DNA from 3 places in the Ewingella allii genome. Region 1 is predicted to be linked to each of the others. Evidence: predicted binding sites of a transcription regulator. Region 1 holds the regulator's gene; each other region holds the start of a gene.
What was found. The regulator PurR, encoded in region 1, represses purine synthesis genes. The targets are predictions, from matches to a motif close to CANGCAAACGTTTGCNTG.

Region 1 (2,272 bases):
GCTTATGAAATTGTTGAGTCAAATTCGAGCACAGCAAGACGAAAACAAAAAGGGCGATCCCAGTGATGGGGTCGCCCTTTTCTCTATTTATTTAACTTTTCTAACTAGAACCGAACACGGTTTAACGCGCCTAAGCCCTACTCGGAATGAGAGGATTAGTGCATTACCGCCGTGAAGCTAAAGGCCAAAATCATTGCCAATGCGCCGACTGTCGTGATCAATGCGAATTTCAGATTGCTGTCCATGAAAACTCCTTGTGGATCAAATGCGGCCACGCCGTAAGCCATACAGTTTGTGTGCCAAAGCAGTTTCTCACAGTTTCCCGCTAAAATCTCGTGATCATTCCCTGCCTTAACAAGACTTTTTACTTCCCCTTTTCCGCGATATAAGAGAAAATTCGCGGTTACCACGCTGCGTGCCGGTCGATTCATCCCGATGTTCTTTCAGACAGCTGTCCTTTTCTGAAAAACCCACCAACGATTTCACTGCGCTTTTATTGTTCAGCAGTCAAATCCACGCAAGCAAACGATTAACATAATGCTAACGTGCCAGAGCACGTCGGTACAGGAGTCATTCTTTTCATGGCAACGATAAAAGATGTCGCAAAGCGGGCTGGCGTTTCCACCACTACCGTGTCGCACGTCATCAATAAAACACGTTTCGTCGCCGAAGAAACTAAAGCCGCCGTGCAGACTGCCATTAAAGAGCTGCACTACTCGCCTAGCGCCGTGGCTCGCAGCCTCAAGGTTAATAACACCAAGTCTATCGGCTTGTTGGCAACCTCCAGCGAAGCGCCCTACTTCGCCGAAGTTATCGAAGCCGTTGAAAATAGCTGCTTCGCCAAAGGCTATACGCTGATTTTATGTAACTCGCACAATAACCTCGATAAGCAACAGGCCTATCTGGCGATGCTGGCGCAAAAGCGCGTCGACGGCTTATTGGTGATGTGCGCCGAATACCCGGACGCCCTGTTGGACATGCTCGAAGAGTATCGCTCCATCCCTATGGTGGTGATGGACTGGGGCGAAGCGCGCAAGAATTTCACCGACAGCATTATTGATAACGCCTTTGAAGGCGGCTACATGGCCGGGCGCTATCTGATTGAACGCGGTCATCGCGATATCGGCGTGATCCCCGGCCAGCTAGCCCGCAACACCGGCGGCGGTCGCTTCCAGGGCTTCGTCAAAGCCTTAACCGAAGCCAATATTCCGCTGCGCGAAGAGTGGGTAGTGCAAGGGGATTTCGAGCCGGAATCCGGCTATCAGGCGATGCACAAGATTTTGATGCAGAAGCAGCGCCCGACCGCCGTTTTCTGCGGCGGCGACGTGATGGCGATGGGGGCAATCTGTGCCGCTGACGAAATGGGCCTGCGCGTGCCGCAAGACATTTCGGTGATCGGCTATGATAACGTGCGTAACGCGCGCTACTTTTCTCCAGCCCTGACCACCATCCACCAGCCGAAAGAGCGTCTGGGCGAGATGGCCTTCACCATGCTGCTCGACCGTATTGTCAGCAAGCGCGAAGAGTCGCAAACCATCGAGGTTCATCCGAAACTGGTTGAGCGCCGCTCAGTGGCCGACGGCCCGTATCGCGACTATCGTCGTTAATAGCGCGCCGCGAATAAAATAGTGAACCGACCAACGCCTGCTCCCATGCAGGCGTTTTTAATTGCGCAACCACTCCTGATTCATGGTTTCACTGTCGCCGAGATAGTCCAGCAGCCACGCCAGCGCGGGCGACTGATTGCTTTGGTCCCACGTCAGGCAGCAGGCGCTTTCCGGGAAATCCGTAGCCAGTTGCAAAACGCGAAGCTTATCCTGCTCGAGCCATTTATCCACCATATGGACGGGCATCATGCCGACACACAGCCCCGCGCACAGGCACTCAATGGCGCAGGTCCAGTCCGGCACCACCAGCCGACGCTGATTATCCAAGGTCCAGGTATCGCGCTTGGGTAAGCTACGCGAGGTGTCTTCCAGACATAGCGCGGGGTACTCTCGCAGCTGGTCGTCAATCAGCGGCGCGGGCAACGCCGCCAGCGGATGGCTCGGGCTGACCACGCAGTGCCAATCCATAAAGCCCATGTCGCGAAAGCTAAAACGCCCGCCGGTGGGCACCGCGCGGGTGGCGCCGATGGCGACGTCAGCGCGGCCATCAACCAGCGCATCCCACACGCCGTTGAACACTTCGGAATGAATAATCAGCTCGGTGTCCGGGAAGGTGCGATAGAAATCCGTCACTAGCCGCCGCGCCCTTTCTGGCTTAACTATAC
Region 2 (2,272 bases), on a different contig from region 1:
GAAGCAGGAGTTAGGGAAGGTGTTGAACACGGCTGAAAGCATCGAGTTCAGGCCATTGGCTAATACGCCGCCTTTGATGCGCTTCATATACAGCGGGCCGCTGACCGGCTGCTCGGAAACGTCAGAGGTGGCGGTAATGTCGCCGATGGTTTCCAGCGAGGTCACCATGAAAATCAGCATCAAAGGAATCAGTAAGTTCCAGTCGAAGCCCAGCCCGTAGTACAGCGGGGTCGGCAGCGTAACCAGATTGGTCTGTGTCGCCGGAGCCGAGGCTGGCAGCATGCCCATCAACCACGCGGCGACGTAGCCCACGGCCATTGCGATCACCAGCGAGGCGACGCGCAGGTAAGGGTTTTTCTGGCGGTTGAGCAGGATAATTACGACCAGAACCACGGCGGCCAGCAGCAAGTTCTTCGGCGCGCCAAAGGTGTGATCGTTCATCGCCGCGTAGCCGCCACCAATTGACGTCAGGCCAACTTGAATCAGCGACAGGCCGATAATCATTACTACAATGCCCGACACCAGGGGCGTGATCACCCGGCGGGCCAGATGCAGGAAGCGGGAAAGAATGATTTCGGTGCAGGACGCCACCATTAGGGTGCCGAACAGCGCCGCCATCATGGTTGGGACATCCGCGCCGCCGTTTTTCAACGCCATACCGCCCATGATTAACGGCGCGACAAAGTTAAAGCTGGTGCCCTGAATGGAGAGCAGCCCAGAGCCGACCGGCCCCCAGGTTTTAATTTGCAAAATGGATGCGAGGCCGGATGCAAACAGCGACATGCTAATAATGTGCTGAGTATCCTGCGCCGGCAGGCCGAGTGCCTGACAAATAAGCAGCGCGGGGGTGATTACGGCCACGAACATCGCCAATAAGTGCTGACAGGCGGCAAACAGGGTTTGCGGCAGCGGCGGGCGATCTTCAAGGCGATAAATCAGTTCACTGTGCTGTGGGCGGGAAAGTTCGGCGTGCTGTGCGTCTGTCTCGGCAGATTGCGTACTCATGATTTGGGCGTCCATTAAGCGGCAAAGCGGGCATTTTTCATGAAAACCTTTCCAAAAGCAATCGATTGCGAAACCAAATTTTTGAGAGAAAACGCTAATTCTCGTCGCACGTCGACACTGTTTTTCTTGCACTGAATTGCCTATCTGACTTCTAATTCCCTCTCAAGAAAACAACAGCGATCCGGAGTTCTTATAACTCAATAATAATTATGGATTTTTGCACACATGGAGCATTTCAATGATTCATCTCGATACCTATGGCACGCTCGTTGCCGCGACGTTAGTCCTCCTTTTAGGCCGTAAGTGCGTCCAATCAATCTCTTTCCTTAAAAAGTACACCATTCCCGAACCCGTTGCGGGCGGTTTGCTGGTGGCTTTCTTACTTTTACTTGCTAACCAACTGTTTGATTGGGAAGTGAGTTTTGATATGTCGTTGAAAGAACCGCTGATGTTGGCCTTCTTCGCCACCATCGGCCTGAATGCCAACCTTGCGAGTTTGCGGGCGGGAGGTAAGGCATTGGCCTTGCTGGTATTCGTGGTGCTCGGGTTACTGCTGCTGCAAAACGCCATCGGCATTGGCATGGCGAAACTGCTCGGTCTCGACCCGCTGATGGGCCTGCTGGCTGGCTCTATCACCCTTTCCGGCGGGCACGGAACGGGGGCGGCGTGGAGCAAGCTGTTCGTAGAGAAATATGGCTTTGAGAATGCCACCGAAGTCGCGATGGCCTGCGCCACCTTCGGTTTAGTGCTGGGCGGCATTATTGGCGGCCCGGTAGCGCGCTATCTGGTGAGCCACTCTTCGACACCCAACGGCACGCCGGACGACGCGGCTGACCCTAGCGCATTCGAAAAACCGGCCGTCGGGCGGATGATAAGCTCAATGGTGCTGCTGGAAACCATTGCCCTGATTGCTATCTGCCTGACGGCGGGCACTCACGTTTCCAAGCTGCTGCAAGGCTCGGCGTTCGAGATCCCAACGTTTGTTTGCGTGCTGTTTGTTGGCGTGATTCTTAGTAATTTGCTGGCCTGGCTGGGGTTCTATCGCGTCTTCGACCGCGCGGTTTCCGTACTGGGTAACGTCAGCCTTTCGCTGTTCCTTGCGATGGCTTTGATGAGTTTGAAGTTGTGGGAGATGGCGTCGTTGGCGCTGCCGATGATGGCAATCCTCGGCGTTCAGACTCTGTCGATGGCGCTGTACGCGATTTTTGTGACCTACAGAGTGATGGGGCGCAACTACGACGCGGCGGTACTGGCGGCGGGACACTGT
Region 3 (2,272 bases), on a different contig from region 1:
GACCATCAGTGAGAGCAGCCCGGCGGCAATCAGCGGCCCCACCGGCACGCCTTTAAAGAAGGCGACGCCAAGCACAGTTCCCACTAACAGCCCTGCAACCAGATGAGGCTGCGAGCCCATCAGCGTCAGGCCCCGGCCCCCCAGCCATGACACCAATACGCCGACCAAAATCGCCAGAATGGACTTCCAGTGCATAAAGGAGTGAACCACCGTGCTGGCACTGATTTTCCCACTGGCGATAGGCGCCATCACCCCGATGGTCAGCACGATAATGCCGATGGTTAAGCCATAGCGCTCAATCCAGGGGAAAAACTGGTTCAGCGGCGTGATGCGCACGGTAAGCAGGAAAAACATCGCAATAGTGACCGAGCTGTTATTGCTGATGATGCCTAAACCCGCGAACACCAGCAGAATGAGCAAGGTTGGATCCAGAAAGGCCATAACGATTCCAGCGGTTCAAAAGAAGAAAGAGAGGCTCGAAAGCCTCTCAGAGTCGGACGTCAATTATTGAACAGTTTTGCCATGCAAACCAGCGATTCAGCCTTGAAATATCAGGCGATTAGCGGCTGGCAAAGGTGTTGCACTGGTTAGGATCGCCACTGTCGAAACCGCGTTTGAACCAGGTATAGCGCTGCTGTGACGTGCCGTGGGTAAAGCTGTCTGGCACCACGCGGCCCTGACTCTGCTGTTGTAGACGGTCATCGCCAATCGCCTGCGCGGCGTCCAGCGCCTCTTTCAGATCGCCCTCTTCCAGCATGTTTTGTTGCTGCACGCTGTGGCCCCAGACGCCGGCGAAGCAGTCGGCCTGTAGCTCCATTTTCACTGAAAGCTGATTCACCGTGGTTTGCGACGCGCCCTGCTGCATCTGGCGAACTTTGCGCTCGATGCCCATCAGGTGCTGCACGTGGTGTCCCACCTCGTGCGCCACCACGTAGGCCTGAGCAAAGTCTCCGCCCGCGCCGAGCTTGTTTTTCAACTCTTGATAGAAGGACAGGTCGATGTAAACCGTGCTGTCCGCTGGGCAGTAGAATGGCCCCATGACCGACTGGCCGGTGCCGCAGCCGGTACGGGTTTGGCCGCGATACATCACCAGTTTAGGGTCGACATAGGTTTGGCCCTGACGCTGGAAAATATCTTTCCAGGTATCTTCGGTGGAAGCCAGCACTACCGAGGTGAACTTAGCCTGTTCATCATCTTTCGGGCTGATGGACTGAGACTGGGTTTGCTGCACCCCGCCGGACTGGCCGCCGTCAATTAACGGAGTGAGATCCACGCCGTAATAACCCGCCACCAGCACCACAATAATAATCACTATGCCGCTTTTACCGCGGATTGGCAGGCGCATGCCGCCGCCCAAGCCGGGTCCCGAACTCTGCCCGCGCCTGTCTTCCACATTGTCGCTCTCGCGACGCCCTTGCCAACGCATAGTCCACCTCCCAGCTGTTTTTTTAAGACTAGATAATGAGTGCGGGAAATACCATTTCCCCAAGCGGGCAATTTTACGGGAGTTATTCCAGAAATGAATGGAATTTGAGATAGGTTTAGTGGAATTGAGATAAGTCAGGAGCCAAAAGAAAAACGGGCAGCCCAGATAGGCCACCCGTTTGCTGCGCATTCAGGCTAGATTGCATCTAACGCCACCGCGTAAACGATTGCGTCGCTAGCCTGAAAAAATCGTTGCCGATCAGTCCAGTTTCACACCAATACGGTGAGCCACTTCTTCATAGGCTTCGATCAGGCCGCCGAGGCTTTGACGATAGCGATCTTTGTCCATCTTGTTCAGCGTTTGCTTGTCCCACAGGCGGCTACCGTCTGGAGAGAACTCGTCACCGAGAACCACTTCGCCTTTGAACAGACCGAACTCTAATTTGAAGTCGACCAGAATCAGGCCCGCGTCGTCGAACAGCTTGCTCAGCACGTCGTTAGCTTTGTAGCTCAGCTCTTTCATGCGCGCTAAGTTCTCTTCGTTAACCCAGCCGAAGGTTTTGCAGTAAGACTCGTTGACCATTGGGTCATGCATTGCATCGTTTTTCAGGAATAAATCGAACAGCGGTGGGTTCAATTCCAGACCTTCTTCAATGCCCAGACGTTTTACCAGCGACCCAGCAGCGCGGTTACGGATAACGCATTCAACCGGAACCATATCCAGCTTCTTCACCAGCACTTCGGTATCCGACAGCAGACGTTCCATTTGGGTAGGAATGCCAGCTTCTTCCAACTTGCTCATGATGAAATGGTTAAATTTGTTGTTAACCATGCCTTTACGGTCGAA

Region 2: a site for PurR is predicted at 1,060-1,077, ahead of gltS (sodium/glutamate symporter). Genes of this name have one in related genera too.
Region 3: a site for PurR is predicted at 1,642-1,659, ahead of ypfJ (KPN_02809 family neutral zinc metallopeptidase). Genes of this name have one in related genera too.

What each region holds. Positions count from the first base shown of each region.
Region 1 is NZ_JAWUDN010000001.1:678,917-681,188, reverse strand. It holds gene cydH (cytochrome bd-I oxidase subunit CydH) at 156-431, opposite strand; gene purR (HTH-type transcriptional repressor PurR) at 582-1,607, shown strand; gene punR (DNA-binding transcriptional activator PunR) at 1,665-2,272, opposite strand, start outside.
Region 2 is NZ_JAWUDN010000012.1:22,256-24,527, forward strand. It holds gene SBO83_RS20000 (solute carrier family 23 protein) at 1-1,005, opposite strand, end outside; gene gltS (sodium/glutamate symporter) at 1,244-2,272, shown strand, end outside.
Region 3 is NZ_JAWUDN010000002.1:79,804-82,075, forward strand. It holds gene SBO83_RS07125 (DUF441 domain-containing protein) at 1-441, opposite strand, end outside; gene ypfJ (KPN_02809 family neutral zinc metallopeptidase) at 560-1,426, opposite strand; gene purC (phosphoribosylaminoimidazolesuccinocarboxamide synthase) at 1,685-2,272, opposite strand, start outside.